Regions from separate parts of the Arthrobacter sp. StoSoilA2 genome, predicted to be linked through region 1. Evidence: predicted binding sites of a transcription regulator. Region 1 holds the regulator's gene; each other region holds the start of a gene.
The links. Region 1 encodes LexA, which represses DNA repair genes until DNA is damaged. Its sites were predicted from a motif close to TCGAACANNTGTTCGA; they were not measured.
Positions count from the first base shown of each region.

Region 2: a site for LexA is predicted at 2,838-2,853, ahead of LDN82_RS21640 (shikimate dehydrogenase). Genes of this name have one in related genera too.
Region 3: a site for LexA is predicted at 3,656-3,671, ahead of LDN82_RS21290 (HNH endonuclease signature motif containing protein). Genes of this name have one in related genera too.

Region 1 covers NZ_AP024643.1:1,775,663-1,780,698, forward strand. Annotated here, with positions in the region: gene LDN82_RS08170 (ATP-dependent DNA helicase) at 1-1,915, shown strand, start outside; gene lexA (transcriptional repressor LexA) at 1,925-2,668, opposite strand; gene LDN82_RS08180 (LysM peptidoglycan-binding domain-containing protein) at 3,025-3,384, shown strand; gene LDN82_RS08185 (histidinol-phosphate transaminase) at 3,461-4,579, shown strand; gene hisB (imidazoleglycerol-phosphate dehydratase HisB) at 4,626-5,036, shown strand, end outside.
Region 2 covers NZ_AP024643.1:4,724,974-4,730,009, reverse strand. Annotated here, with positions in the region: gene LDN82_RS21655 (VCBS repeat-containing protein) at 1-331, shown strand, start outside; gene LDN82_RS21650 (MFS transporter) at 452-1,774, opposite strand; gene LDN82_RS21645 (IclR family transcriptional regulator) at 1,976-2,746, shown strand; gene LDN82_RS21640 (shikimate dehydrogenase) at 2,950-3,867, shown strand; gene LDN82_RS21635 (sugar phosphate isomerase/epimerase and 4-hydroxyphenylpyruvate domain-containing protein) at 3,867-5,036, shown strand, end outside.
Region 3 covers NZ_AP024643.1:4,651,338-4,656,373, reverse strand. Annotated here, with positions in the region: gene LDN82_RS21295 (4-hydroxybenzoate 3-monooxygenase) at 1-967, shown strand, start outside; gene LDN82_RS21290 (HNH endonuclease signature motif containing protein) at 1,153-3,567, opposite strand; gene LDN82_RS21285 (hypothetical protein) at 3,886-4,386, opposite strand; gene LDN82_RS21280 (hypothetical protein) at 4,389-4,949, opposite strand.

The DNA.
Region 1 (5,036 bases):
CGAGTCCGGTGAACATTTGTTGGTCCAGGCTGGAACGGGAACGGGTAAGTCCTTGGCGTACCTGATTCCGTTGATCGCCCATTCCATGGACAGCAACAAACCGACGCTTGTGTCCACCGCTACCTTGGCCCTGCAAACGCAGATTGTTGGCAGGGACCTGCCCCGGCTGTTGGAGACCATAAGCCCGGCCCTTGAGCGTCCCGTGAACGTGGCGCTCGTTAAGGGCCGGGCAAATTATGTTTGCCTGCAAAAGCTGGAGGGCGGCTTCCCCAGCGAAGAGCCGTCCGAGGGGCAACTTTTTTCCCTGGGTGAGGACACCAGCGTTCCCCATTTCGCAGCGGCGGTTGGCGGCCCGTCGTCGCAATTGGGCAAGGAAGTGGTCCGGCTCCGTGAATGGGCCGAAAAGACGGCCACTGGCGACCGCGATGAACTGATGCCGGGTGTCACCGACCGCGCCTGGAGGCAGGTCTCCGTGACGTCCATGGAGTGCCTGGGAGCGCAAAAATGTCCGCTTGCCGAGGAATGCTTCAGCGAGCAGGCACGGGCCCGGGCGGCTGAGGCTGACGTCGTGGTGACCAACCATGCCATGCTGGCCGTCAGTGCCTTCGAAGGCCTTGCTGTCCTGCCCGAGTACGACGTCGTTGTGGTTGACGAAGCACATGAGCTGCAGGACCGGGTCACGGGAGCTGTGACAGGTCAGCTGTCCGTGGCAATGGTGCATGCTGCGGCTTCGAGCGCGCGCAAACACACCGCTATTACCGTAGACGCCCTGAACGCGGCCGCCGATCGATTGGACATGGCCATTGCCGGTGTCCCCAACGGACTGCTGCCCAATGGGCTAAACGACGAACAACTGGACTGCCTGGACCAGCTGCGCGATGCCACACGCGCCGCATTGTCCGACTCGAAAACCGACTCTTCAAACGCGGTCGACGGCGGGAGGCAGCTTGCGCGCTCACGGCTCATGCTCATTCTGGAACTGTGCGAGCGGATGCTCGCAGCCAAGGAGAACCGTGAAGTGGTGTGGTTCTCCAGAAACAGCACCTTCGATCCCCAGCAGGGATACTCACACCCGGACGAGACCGCGCCCGCACTGATCAACATCGCCCCGCTTAGCGTTGCCGGCCGCCTGCGGGAGGGCCTTTTCGCGGGGCACACAGTGGTGCTTACTTCTGCCACGCTGGCCATTGGATCTGCCTTTGAACCCGCAGCCGGTGGCCTGGGGCTTATTGGAGATGGGGCGCCAAGCTGGACCGGGTTGGACGTCGGGTCACCTTTTGATTATCCGAAGCAGGGTGTGCTCTACGTGGCCAAGCACCTGCCCAAGCCCGGCAGGGGCACTTCACCCGAGGCCCTGGATGAGCTTGAAGACCTCATCCGTGCATCCGGTGGGGGAGCCCTGTGCCTGTTCTCATCGCGTCGGGCGGCCGAAGAAGCTGCAGATGCCATGCGCCCACGGCTGGATGTGGACATCCTCTGCCAGGGAGAATCCACCATGGCAGCACTGGTGAAGCAATTTGCCGATGAACCGGACACCTGCCTCTTCGGCACCATGTCCCTGTGGCAGGGCGTCGACGTCCCTGGCGGTTCATGCCGCCTTGTGGTGATTGACCGCATTCCGTTCCCGAGGCCCGATGACCCGCTAATGACCGCACGCTCACGGGCCGTTGCACAGTCCGGGGGCAACGGGTTCATGGCGGTGTCGGCTACGCATGCGGCAATTCGTCTTGCACAGGGAGCAGGACGCCTCATTCGTTCCACCGGCGACAAAGGCGTGGTGGCCGTCCTGGACTCACGGCTTTCCACCGAACGGTACGGCGGGTTCCTGCGTGCCGCTTTGCCGCCATTTTGGGCAACGACGGACCGCAACGTGGTGCGCGGCGTCCTGGAACGCCTGGGCGCAAAGAAAACGTAGGCGAACTCCCTAGAGGGAGCGCAGTACCGAGACGACCTTGCCCATGATGGTGGCCTGGTCTCCAAGTATCGGTTCGTACTGCGTGTTCTGGGGGAGCAGCCATGTGTGGCCGTCCCGCTGGCGGAAGGTTTTTACCGTGGCTTCGTCATCCAGGAGCGCTGCCACGATATCGCCGTTGATGGCGTCATTCTGGCGGCGGACAACCACCCAGTCACCGTCACAAATTGCGGCATCGATCATTGAGTCCCCAGCGACCTTCAGCATGAACAGTTCGCCGTGGCCCACCAGTTGCCGGGGCAGGGGCAGGACATCCTCAATAGTCTGGTCGGCGAGGATGGGCCCACCGGCAGCAATGCGTCCAACCAGGGGTACCATCGCGGTGTCGCTGGCGCTGGCCAGTTCCGTCACGGCGAGTCCGCCTGCGCTGCGGAGTGTAGTAGCTGCTTCCACTCCGGGAATTGTCCCGCCGTCAAGGGTCAAAGGCATGAGTACTTCCATGGCGCGGGGGCGCTTGGGATCTCTGCGCAAGTAGCCGAGCTTCTCCAACTGGGAGAGCTGGTGCGTGACGCTGGAGAGGCTCGCGAGACCCACGGTGTCGCCAATTTCGCGCATGCTGGGCGGATACCCGTTGTCATTGACAGACCGCTGGATGGTTTCCAGGATTTTCTTCTGCCGGACAGTCAGGCTTTTGGGACTCTTTTGAGGCTGCTGGCTCCGCAGGGGTGCCCCGCCGCCGGTGGCTTTCGCTGCCATGTTCGCCAATGCCCTTCCGTTCCGCCCGGCCACGGTCTGAAGTGTGCCCGGGGATGTGGGATCCGAAAAAATGTCAGACCCTCCTGTTCCACTGAAACAGTGCCTGTTTCTTCACTCAAACCTAGGCCAGGCACAGGCGTTTATCAAACATTCGTTCTAGCGAGTCTCGACACCGTTCGATGATAAGTGCTAAAAATGTCATAGCAAGGTTCGAATATGTGTTCTATAAAGGTTGAGCGCGGTTCGGATGTTCGAAGAAAGTGTTCGAACATTCGGGGCCGGGCTCGGCGAACACAAGGAATTGGCAGCCGGCAACGGGCATCCGATGCAGGCAATCGCTCAGAAGGGCTCAGCTCATGTCCGCAATCTCTACGTTCCACGAATTCCGCAACACTCCGGCTCCTGCGCGTCTCCGGCTTACCCAACGCGGCAGGATCGTCTTCTTTGGAATTCCCGTCATGCTGCTCCTTGCCGCGCTGCTGAGCCTTGCCGGCTTCATCAACTCCCCGGCCAAAGCTTCTGATTCCCAAGCCCAGCTGCAGCCGCCGGTGGCAGTTACGGTTACCGTCCAGCCAGGGCAGTCCCTGTGGGGCATCGCCGGTGCGGCCGCGCCGGAGCGGGACCCCCGTGATGTCATCGCGGAAATCATCCAGTTGAACGATCTCCGCGGGGGACGCATCCAGCCCGGCCAGCAGCTGTTCGTTCCCGCCAATTGAGCGGCCAGGGGCGAGGGGCCAGCGTCTCTGGCGTCACAGTTACTCCGCAGTCGCACCGGCACCTTAAACTGTCTTGGTGAGTGACCAGCTTGAGCGACTTGACCGACTTCCCCTTCGGACCAACCTGCGTGGATTGAGCCCTTATGGCGCGCCGCAGCTTGACGTCCCCATTTTGCTCAACGTCAACGAGAACACCCATGGCGTGCCGGCAGATGTGCAAGCGGCGATTACCCAGGCTGTTGCCGCCGCGGCCACTGGCCTGAACCGGTACCCTGACCGCGAATTCACGGAACTCCGTGAATCCCTTGCCGATTACCTCGGACACGGGCTTTCCGCGGAGAATATCTGGGCAGCCAACGGCTCCAACGAGGTCCTCCAGCAGATTTTGCAGGCCTTTGGAGGTCCGGGGCGTAAGGCGCTGGGATTCCCTCCCACGTATTCCATGTACCCGTTGCTTGCCAGTGGCACGGACACTGAGTATGTCCGTGGGGTGCGGGCTGATGACTATGGCCTGGATGCGGCTTCTGCGGCTGCCCAGGTGCGGGAGACCGGCGCAAATATCGTCTTCCTGTGCTCGCCGAACAACCCCACGGGAACGGGACTGGGCCTGGACGTGGTCGAAGCCGTCTACGAAGCCGGCGAGGCCAGCCAGGCAATCGTCATCGTGGACGAGGCTTATCACGAGTTCGCGCACGACAACACCCCGAGCGCACTGACGCTGCTTCCCGGGCGGGAGCGTTTGATCGTCTCGCGCACCATGAGCAAGGCCTTTGCCTTGGCAGGTGCCCGGTTGGGCTACATGGCTGCCGCGCCTGAGGTCACCGATGCCATCAGGCTCGTTCGGCTGCCCTACCACCTTTCAGCCGTCACACAAGCCACGGCTCTGGCCGCCCTGAACCACCGCGAAGCGCTCATGGCCGACGTCGAAGACATCAAAGTCCAGCGGGACCGCATTGTGACCGAGCTCCTCCGAATGGGACTCAAGCCTGCGGCCTCGGACTCAAACTACGTGTTCTTCGGTGGGCTTTCGAACCCGCACGCAGTCTGGCAGGGCTTGCTGGATGCGGGAGTCCTGATCCGCGACGTCGGTATTCCAGGGCACCTGCGGGTGACTGCGGGAACAGAAAAGGAAACAACGGCCTTCCTGGAGGCCCTGGAAGCCCTTCTGGACAGCGCTGCGTCCCAGCCCAACTAAACTTGTCAATAGACCCACCCCATTCTTCGTGTATAAGGACGTCCCAATGAGCGAAACCGGCGCCAAGCCGTCCGCTGACCGCACTGCGCGCATGGAGCGCACCACCAGCGAATCCTCCGTCCTGGTGGAGATCAACCTGGATGGCACCGGTGTCTCGGACATCAGCACCACGGTTCCCTTTTATGACCACATGCTGACGGCGTTGTGCAAGCACTCCCTGATTGACATGACCGTCAAGGCCACGGGTGACACCCACATTGATGCCCACCACACGGTGGAGGATGTGGCCATTGCCTTTGGTGAGGTTTTGCGTACTGCCCTGGGCAACAAAGCCGGAATCCGCCGCTTCGGCGAAGCAACGGTTCCTCTGGACGAGGCCTTGGCGCACGCTGTCGTGGATGTTTCGGGACGCCCGTATCTGGTGCACGGAGGAGAACCTGCAGGGCAGGAGTACCAC
Region 2 (5,036 bases), 2.0 Mb from region 1:
CCTTGCCCGCAAGCAGATCGGCACCGGGTGGGACATGTTCAACCTGGTCCTGCAGGCCGGTGACTTCAACGGCGACGGCAGGGAAGATCTCCTTGGCCGAACCGGTGACGGCGGGCTTTGGCTCTATCCGGGCAACGGCTCTGGCGGCTTCCTTGCGCGCTCCAACCTCGGTTCAGGGTGGAACATGTTCTCCAGCATCGCTGCCCTCGGCAACGGATTTACGGGTACTGGGGACCCCTCCGTGGTGGGAGTTGCCGGGGACGGCACGTTGCTGATGTACTCCGGAACGGGTGCCGGGAAGTTCATGCCAGTAGTGCTGAATCCGCGGTAGGTCCTGCCGGCGTCGGCGACACCAGTTCGCTGGAAATGCGCGAAAATCGCCGGGAAACTTCCAGCGGAACTGGAGGTTTTCCGGCGATTTCAGCGCGGGCGCCCTTCCGCCAGGCGGGCCTTACTTGTGCAAGCCGAGTTCCGCCGTCGGGACCTTTGCTGACTCGCGGGCCGTCATGGCCGAGACCGCTGCGATCACGCAGATGACTGCCGTGAAGATGGAGATCTGGACCCAGCCACCAGGCTTGGTGCCGCCCAGGGCCGTGACGATGGTCGGAGCAAAGCCTGCCATGAGGAAGCCGAGCTGCGTGCCGATGGCCAGGCCGGAGAAGCGGACCTTGGTGCTGAACATTTCACCGTAGAAGGACGGCCATACGGCGTTGGCGGCTGCGTAGCCGAAGGAGAAGAACACAACGGAAACCAGGAACATCAGCGGGACGTTGCCGGATTCGAGGGTCAGCAGGAACACCGGAGTCATGATGGCGCTGGCTACGGCACCGTAGATGAAGACGGGCTTCCGGCCGATCTTGTCGGCGAGCATGCCGAAGAGCGGCTGGCTACCGAGGGCCACAATGTTGGCCACTACAACGAGCCACAGGGTGATGGTGCCGCTGACGTGGGCCACGTCCTGGGCGTACTTGATGGCCAGGGTTCCAAATACGGTACTTACCGCGGCGATGAAGGCACAGCACACAACCCGGAGGACGTCGCGCCAGTGCAGCTTGAGAAGGTCGGCGATGGGCAGCTTGGCGATCTGGTTGTTCTTCTTGGCCTCTGCGAATGCCGGCGGCTCGTGCAGGGTGCGTCGGATGAAGTAGGCCACGATGACAACTACTGCACTGAGCCAGAACGGGATGCGCCAGCCGATGCCGTACTTGACCTCGTCCGGGAGCGCGAGAACTGGAATGAACACCAGGGCTGCAAGGATCTGGCCACCCTGGGTGCCGGTCAACGTCCACGAGGTGAAGAATGAGCGGCGGTTGTCCGGAGCGTGCTCCAGCGTCATTGAGGAGGCACCGGCCTGCTCGCCGGCAGCCGAAAGACCCTGGGCGAGGCGGGCGAGTACCAGCAGGACGGGAGCCCACCAGCCAATGGTCTTGAAGTCCGGGAGGCAGCCGATCACGAAGGTGGCGGCGCCCATCAGGACCAGCGTGAACATGAGGACCTTCTGACGGCCGATCCTGTCGCCGAAGTGCCCCAGGATGACGGCACCTACAGGACGGGCAACATAAGCGAAGCCGAAGGTCGCGAAGGACATGATGGCTGCGTTGGTGTCCGCGTCCGGGAAGAACACGTGCGGAAAGATCAAGGCGGCGGCGGAGCCGAAGATGAAGAAGTCGTAGTACTCCACTGCGCTTCCAAGGAAGCTGGCGAGTGCCGCCTTCTTGGGGGTTCCTGCTGGCGTAACTGTGCCTGGCGTCGCTGACGGCATTGTGTGGCTCATGGTGTTCCTTCTGTGACGACGATGTCGCGGATCTAGCTTCTGCGGGAAGACCAGAGCGAGGTGAGGCCGGATCAATCCCAAAGTAACCACATGGTGAGAGCTACTTGTGCAATACAGCAATAGTGGCCGTGATTGGGGTCACTTGTCAAGACTTGTCCCCACTATCTAGAAATAGCTCTCACGATGTGAGAGCATCTAAGCATGAGTGTGAAAGAGGACACAAAGACCGACATGGTCGGCAAGGCCCTGGGCCTGTTGGTATTGCTGGGGAATGAGCCCAAGGGTGCGAGTGCCGCGGATCTGGCCAGGAGTGCGGGACTTCCGTTCAGTACGACGTACCGGCTGCTCGGTTCATTGACGCGCGACGGATTTGTGGATTACGAGCCCGACGGACGTCGGTATCATCTGGGATTGCGGGTCTTCCAGCTGGGCCAGCGGGTTTCCAACCACCACGGCTTCGCGGCAACGGCCCTTCCCGTACTCCAGCGCGTTACGGAGCGGACCGAGGAAGCAACCATCCTCTCGGTGCGCGACGGAAATCATCATCTAACCGTCAATAAGGTGGACGGCCCCAAGACCTTCCGCGTCACCAGCGATCCTGGCCATCTTGGTGCGCTGCACACGACGTCCGTGGGTAAGGCGATAGTCGCTTTTGAGAACGACGCCGAACGCGAACGACTGCTCGAAGAGTTGCCCCTGGAGCCTCTCACTGAGCGCTCCATTACCGATCGGGCTGCATTCCGGGCGGAGATCGAGCAAGTGCGCCGGCAGGGCTACGCGGTCATGGACGAAGAAAACGAGATCGGCATGCGCGCGGTCGCGGTACCGGTCCTCAACTCCCAAGGCCACGCCTTTGCGTCACTCGCCACGGCCGTTCCGGTATTTCGTCTCACCATGGATGAGCTCATCGCCCACGTCCCTACTTTGCAGGAAGCCGCGGCTGAACTCGCGGCCCGCCTGCCCCAGCGTTAGCCCAACTAGGTCGCACTTAAGCGCGTTTTGAGGCCGCTAAACGCGCACAACTGCGACTCAGTTGGGTCAGCACATCGCGTTTGTTCGCGATAAGAACAAGCGTGCGGAATATGAACACTTGTAGTAATCTGGAAGACACCCGGGCAGTTGGCGCCCCAGAAAGTGCCAAAAGCCAGGGGTGCTGAAGTCAAAGGAGCTTTAGGATGAGCAACCGAGCCGAGTCCGTTCTGGTGGGCCTGATTGGCGAAGGCGTCATGCCGTCGCTGACTCCGCCCATGCACGAACGCGAAGCCGATGTGCAGGGCCTTCGCTTGCTGTACCGCCCCATCGACCTGCTGGACCTGGCTTTGCCGGCCACCGCCGTCGGGGATCTCCTCACCGCGGCCCAGCGCATGGGCTTCAACGGACTGAACATCACGCACCCGTGCAAGCAGCTGGTCCTTGAGCACCTTGACGAAATTTCCGACGACGCCCGTCGCCTGGGTGCCGTCAATACAGTCCTCATTCAGGACGGCCGGTTCATCGGCCACAACACCGACTTTTCAGGTTTCGGCTCGGCTCTCGCCGACGGACTCCCCGGTGCGAAGCTGGAGCGCGTGGTCCAGCTGGGTGCGGGCGGTGCGGGTTCCGCCGTCGCCTACGCCCTGCTCACCGCCGGGGTCGGCACCCTGGACCTGGTGGACATGGACCCGGCGCGGGCGGCAGAGCGCGCCGCCGAACTTGGCGAACTCTTCCCGGCCGCCACGGTCACGCCGCGGAGCACGGACGAGCTCCCGCAGATCATGCCCCTCGCCGACGGTTTGGTTCACTGCACCCCGATCGGCATGGCCGCCCACCCCGGGCTGCCGCTGGACGTCGACCTCCTGGAACCGCGGCACTGGGTTGCGGACATCGTCTACCGCCCCATCGAGACGCAGCTGGTCCGCGAAGCGCGGGCCAAGGGCTGCAAGGTTCTCGACGGCGGACGCATGGCGGTCGGTCAGGCTGCCGACGCTTTCCGGCTCTTCACGGGCCACGACGCCGATCGCGACCGCATGCGGGCCCACTTCCTTGAGCTGATCGCCGTCGAGGATGCGCTCGCCGCCACCGAAGCCCCGGCTCTGGCAAAGGCGGGTCACTGATGCGCACCGGAATCGCGACGGTCTGCCTGTCCGGCACGCTGAAAGAAAAGATGCAGGCCTGCGCCATCGCGGGCTTTGACGGCATCGAAATCTTCGAGCAGGACCTCGTCACTTCGCCCCTGAGTCCCGAGGAAGTGCGGAAAATGGCCGCGGATCTTGGCCTCGGCTTGGATCTGTACCAGCCCTTCCGCGATTTCGACGGCGTCACTCCGGACCTGCTGAAGGCCAACCTCAAGCGGGCCGAGGCCAAGTTCAACCTGATGGAACGCCTGGGCATGGACACCATCCTGGTCTGCTCCAACGTCGCTACTGCAACGATTGACGACGATGAACTCCGCGCCTCCCAGCTAACGGAACTCGCCGAGCTGGCCGGGGATCACGGCGTCAAAGTTGCCTACGAAGCCCTGGCCTGGGGAAAGTACGTGAACGACTATGAGCACGCGTACCGTCTGGTCGAGATGGTGGACCACCCCAACCTCGGAACGTGCCTGGACTCGTTCCACATCCTTTCCCGCGACTGGGACACCGCGCCGATCGAGCAGATCAACGCGGACAAGATTTTCTTCGTCCAGGTTGCCGACGCCCCCAAGCTCTCCATGGACGTGCTCTCGTGGAGCCGCCATTACCGGGTGTTCCCGGGCGAGGGGCAGTTCGAGCTCGCCAAGTTTATGGGCCACGTAGTCCGCGCCGGCTACACGGGCCCGGTTTCCCTTGAGGTCTTCAACGACGTTTTCCGCCAGTCGGACACCGAGCGGACGGCCGTCGATGCCATGCGCTCCCTGATCTGGCTGGAGGAGCAGAGCGCCAACTGGCTGGCGGGCACCTCCGCGGACGGCGAGTCGGTCAACGGTGGCGCCTCCCGCCGTCGTTATCCCATGGAACTGGCAACGCTGCCCAAGGTGAACGAGCCCGCCGGCTTCAACTTCGCCGAGGTCAAAGCCGACGACACCGCGCAGCTCGAGAAGCTCCTGGGCCAGCTCGGCTTCGAATTCGAAGGGCGCCACCGCACCAAAGACGTCCAGCTGTGGACCATGGGCCAGGCCCGCGTAATCATCAACGAGCAAGCGGCTTCGCATTCGGAACCGGCTATCGCCGCTTTAGGGTTCGACGTCGACTCTCCAGTGATTGCCTCCGCTCGAGCCCAGCAACTCAAGGCGCCGGTGGTTGCC
Region 3 (5,036 bases), 2.1 Mb from region 1:
TGACCGGCACGATGGCATCGAGTTGCGGTTCAATGGCGAAAGCCACCGCATCAACTTCAAGGAGCTGGTGGGTGAATCCGTGTGGCTGTACCCACAAACAGACGTTTTCGCCGACCTCGCTGCGCGACGCGAGGCGGACGACGGCGACGTTCGATACAGCGTCACGGACACCACTGTCCACGATCTCGAGGGCAAACCGAAAGTTTGGTTCACCGATTCCGACGGTCAGGAGTTCGAGATCCAGGCCGACTTCCTCGTTGGCGCTGACGGGTCCCGCAGCCACTGCCGCTTCCAGATCCCCGAAGCAAACCGAAAGTGGTTCTTCCACGAATACCCGTTCGCGTGGTTCGGCATCCTGGCCCAAGCTCCACGCAGCTCCGACGAGCTCATCTATGCCAACTCCGAGCATGGTTTCGCCTTGATCAGCCAGAGGACCGAGACAGTGCAGCGCATGTACTTCCAGTGCGATCCCAAGGAAAACGTCGCCGACTGGGACGACGAACGCATCTGGTCCGAGTTCCGCAAACGCGTAAACGGTAATGGCTTTGAGCTTAACGAAGGCCCTGTCCTGGAAAAGATGGTCCTACCGTTCCGGAGCTTCGTCCACACTCCTATGCGCCACGGCAATCTTTTCCTTGCCGGCGATGCAGCACACACCGTCCCGCCCACCGGCGCCAAGGGCCTAAACCTCGCGATACACGACGTGAAGGTCTTGTTCGAAGGCTTCGACTCCTTCTATTCCAACGGTTCCTCCACACTGCTGGATTCCTACAGCGACCGCGCCCTGGACCGAGTTTGGAAGGCACAGCATTTCTCTTACTGGATGACCTCCATGCTGCATACCGTTCCCGGCGCCGACGACTTTGACCGCGCCCGCCAGCTGGGCGAGCTGCACTCTGTGGTCTCGTCGGAGCACGCCAAGGCATACCTGGCTGAGTCGTACACGGGCTGGCCGACGTCGCGGTAAGGCTTCGTCGCGGCTGGCTTTAGGGTCGCGGGCCCGGCTTATGTCGCAGGCTCAGCTTAGGGTCGAGGCGTAATTTAGGAGCGCTCGACGGCGGGCGGTCACCCTGTGGCGAGACAGTCACCCTTGTGGCGAGGCCGGTCACCCTTGTGGCGAGGCAGCAGAGCGCAATTGGACGCGGCGGACTCTTATGTTCTGAGGGGTGTGTGGTGGTGGTTGCGTCGGGGTGTTTGTTTGGGGTCGATGTGGGGTGGCGGGATGAACCACGGAACCCCTGTTGTGATGTCGATGCGCCAGTCTTCTTTGTGGATGAGGTGGTGGTGGTGGCTGCAGAGCAGGGTGCCGTTGTTGGTTGACGTGGTGCCGCCGTGTGACCAGTAGGTGATGTGGTGGGCTTCGCACCAGGGGGCGGGCATGGTGCAGTCGGGGAACGCGCAGCCTTGGTCCCGGGCGGTGATGGCTTTGCGGATGTGGGGCGGGAAGATCCGAGTGGTGCGCCCGATGTCCAGGACGCGGGATTCGCTGCCGAGCAGGACGGGGAGGATGTCGGCGTCGCAGGCGATTTTGCGGATGGTGTTGGGGTGCATCGGGCCGGCGAAGGTGGCGGAGCCGGAGCTGAGCCGGGGGTGTTGCGGTCCAGGCCCAGGCCGTGTGGTCTGGGTGGCGGCTGCGCCGGGTGGGGAGGCGGCTGCGCCGTGTGGTGTTGCGGTTGCACCGGGCGGTGTGGCTGCGCCGGGACGGGGGTCTTCCGTTCCAGGCCCAGGTCGTGTGGTCTGGGTGGCGGCTGCGCCGTGTGGTGTGGGGGCTGCGCCGGGCGGGGCGGTGCGGGTGAGTTGTTGGAAGAGGTCGTGGTGGTTGATGGTGACGGTGACTTGGGGGCGGAGTCCGCCGTTGGCTGGCAGTTTCCCGGTGGTCAGTGCCACGCCGCAGGCTCCGACGAGGCCGTCGAGGAGTTTCTGGGCCCGGGAACGCCGGTCCAGGTCCGGCCCCGTTGGTTCGCTCCCGCGGTCACTGCCGTGGACGGTTCCGGGTGCCTGACCGTCGACGTTCCCGTCGACGCTCTCGTTGGTTTCCCCGGTGACGTTGCCTTCGCCGGTGGCTGCGTTGGTTCCGGTGGCTCCGTTGGCTCCGGTGGCTGTGGTGGTTGCGGTGGTTGCGGTGGTGAGTCGGGGGTTGGTGGCGGTGTTCATGGCGGTGGTGAGTGTTTCGTATTGTTCGGTGGTGGCGAAGATTTCCAGGTGGTGCAGTCCGTGGCGGGGTTTGCGGATGAAGGTGCCTTGGAGTTGGCGGAGGATTTCTTCGCTGGGTTCCGGGCCGTCCTGGTCGATCAGGTCGTTCCAGCGTTTGGTCATTTTCAGGACGAAGTCGGGGTCGGACCCGGCGGCGGTGCGGGTGAGGGCGTGTTCCATCCGGGTGAGGGTTTCTTCGTCGGTGAGGAGCCGTACTTTGTCCAGGGCGGCGCTGATGATGCTCGCGGACCGGGTGGGTATTTGTGTGGATTCGAGGGCTTGGGCGAGGATTTCGCGGCGGGCCGGGATGTATTGCCCGGCGATTCCGGTCCCGGGGAGGACCTGGGAGGCCAGGGCGAGCCGGCGCCGGGCTTCGCTGATGCCGATCCGCAAACGGGCCCGCAGGAATTCCGCGGCGTTGCGGTAGCCATCATCGGCCACCGCAGCAGCGTCCGCCACCGCAGCAGCGTCCGCCACCGCAGCAGCGTCCGCCGCAGCAGCAGCACCGAACCCAGCAGAAGTATTGAAGCCAGCAGCGGTGGCGGATCCAGTAGCAGTATTGAAGCCAGCAGCGGCGGCGGATCCGCCGGCAGTGGAGAAGCCAGCAACGGCGGCGGATCCAGCAGCAGTATCGGATCCTGCAGCTGTGGCTGTGGCGGTGGCGGGATTTGGTCCTGTGGGTGTGGGGTTGGTCCAGCCTGTCTGCCATCCCGTGCCCGCCGCGGAGGAGGGCCGTGCCTGCTGGGCCTGGGTACGGGTCCGTTCCACGGCGTGCGCCGCGATGACCTGCAGGTATTCCACGGTGCGGGCGATCTCCTCCACCCGCCCGGCGAACCCCGCGGCTTCGGCAAACCCGAACCCCGGGGCACCGGCCACGGTGACGGAACGCAGACTTTCCAAGGCCCCAACGCTGTCCGCCAGCGCATCCCCAAGTCCGAGCGCATCCCCAAGTCCGAGTGCATCCCCAAGTCCCGGCGCACCCTCAATTCCCGCGGAACGGCCGATTCCCAAGGAACCGCCCAGTCCTGGGGAAACAGGGCTGACTTCAGAATCGACCCTAATTCCTGGATCGACTTCAACTTCAGGATCGACCCCAAGGCCGGCGAAGGGCAGTGGTTCCAGGCCGTGAACAGGCTCGCCTTCACGGTCCATTTCACTAAGGGTGGCGAAGGATTTCGGTTCAATGCCGCGAAGCAGCGCCATGGCCCTGAGCTTCTCCGAATCGCCGCTTGCCGCAGCCGACGCCGTCGGGCTTTCACAGCCGGCATGGCCGCTGGCAGGACCGGCGTGGCTTCCTCGGGGAAGGCCCGGGGGGCGCATCGCGACGCCAGGCATCGCTGCCCGACGCGCCATGATTTCCCCAATGCTTCCCATGAATAAACCCTCTCACCAGGGTCTGACATTTTTAGGAAGCAGTGCCGCTGCCCTTGGGTGCCACAAGCTTCCCAACCGTTTCCAGGCATCAACCATGTGTTCAGAATCAGAGATCTAGGGCCCACAGATCGCGCGGGGCGTGGATTGCCAGGAGAACAGACTGACCCGCTTGGAAATGTGTCGGTCAGCACTGAACCGGGCTTCTTCTGAAGTCGAATTGGGGGACCCAGATCCAGACCGCTACAGCGCCAAAAAAAGCACCATTGTCCTACTAGCCCCGTTTCAGTCCCCAAGAGCCAGCGAAGGCCAGCCCAACCGTCATCCGTACAACGCCGCCTCAAGCAGCCGGTCAAAGCTCGCAGTTCCACTGCTCACCGGGGCAACGGTGATGATCGCGAGGAGTCTCTCGGAGCCATCTTCCTTGGCACTTGCAACCCTTTTCACGTGCAGCCGCAAACCTGGAACCCCATTGATCAGCAGTGGAAGCTGCTCGCCGCTCTTGATCAATTTCCGTAGCTGCTTCGTGGAGATCTTGTCGTCGGGGCTGCCTGTCAGCTCCGTGAGGGTGTCGTTGATCCGTTTTGCCAAGCCACGCACCAGGTTCCTCTGGGCGACGACGGTGGGAATAGTAAGTATCGCGGCGAACACGGCAATGAAGATCGACGCCGGGACAGCGTTTCTCAGGGCAGGCATGAAGATCATCAGGATCAGCCACAGGATCACGGCAAGGATGCTGAAAGTGACGAATTTGATAATGGGTTTGTCGCCGGGTTTCCTCATCCAGCGCACGATTTCAACAGCATCCGGCGCGTTTTCCATGGTCAGGATCCCTTCACTTCGAGGAGTGCTTCGGCCAGAATTACTGCCTCGCGTGCTTCCCTAAGGTCGTTCCGCAATCCCACATCGGGGATCTTCGCGGCGCCACTGCCGGTACCCGCAAGCTCGTAGAGGGCCCTGCCCAGGTTTTCGCGGTCCCGTGACAACCTCCGGGACGTTTCCAGTTTGGCCCTGATGACTTCAAGTTCGAGGAGCGAGCGGCCTACGGCGTCTCGTTGTCCTTGCTTGAGCGACAGTTTCTCCGTGAGCCGCAGGACCTGTGCACTGTGCATTGACCTCATCTGAACGGCAGTTCGTTGGAGCTCATGAAGGGCAGCCGACGTCTGGGGCTCGCCGGAGTGCCGGTCTAGTTCCTCATCGACGCGGCCCAGTCTCCGTTCCCAGCCTCGAAGGGCCCGTTGATACCGTCCCAAGAGCAGCGAGATCGCCGACAATGCCTTGTCAAGGGCCCTCGCCCGGCTGGTCAGGCTTGTGGTTGCCGCGTCCAACCTTGCGAGGAATGCGGCGTAATTGTCCGGCGAAGGAACCTTGTCTTGGGGATCCACGCGTCACCCGCGCCCGATGCTCTTGCAACCGGGTTTGGTGCGGTACAACGCTCCCCAAACGCCCATGTCAAGAGAATAGAGGGTCCC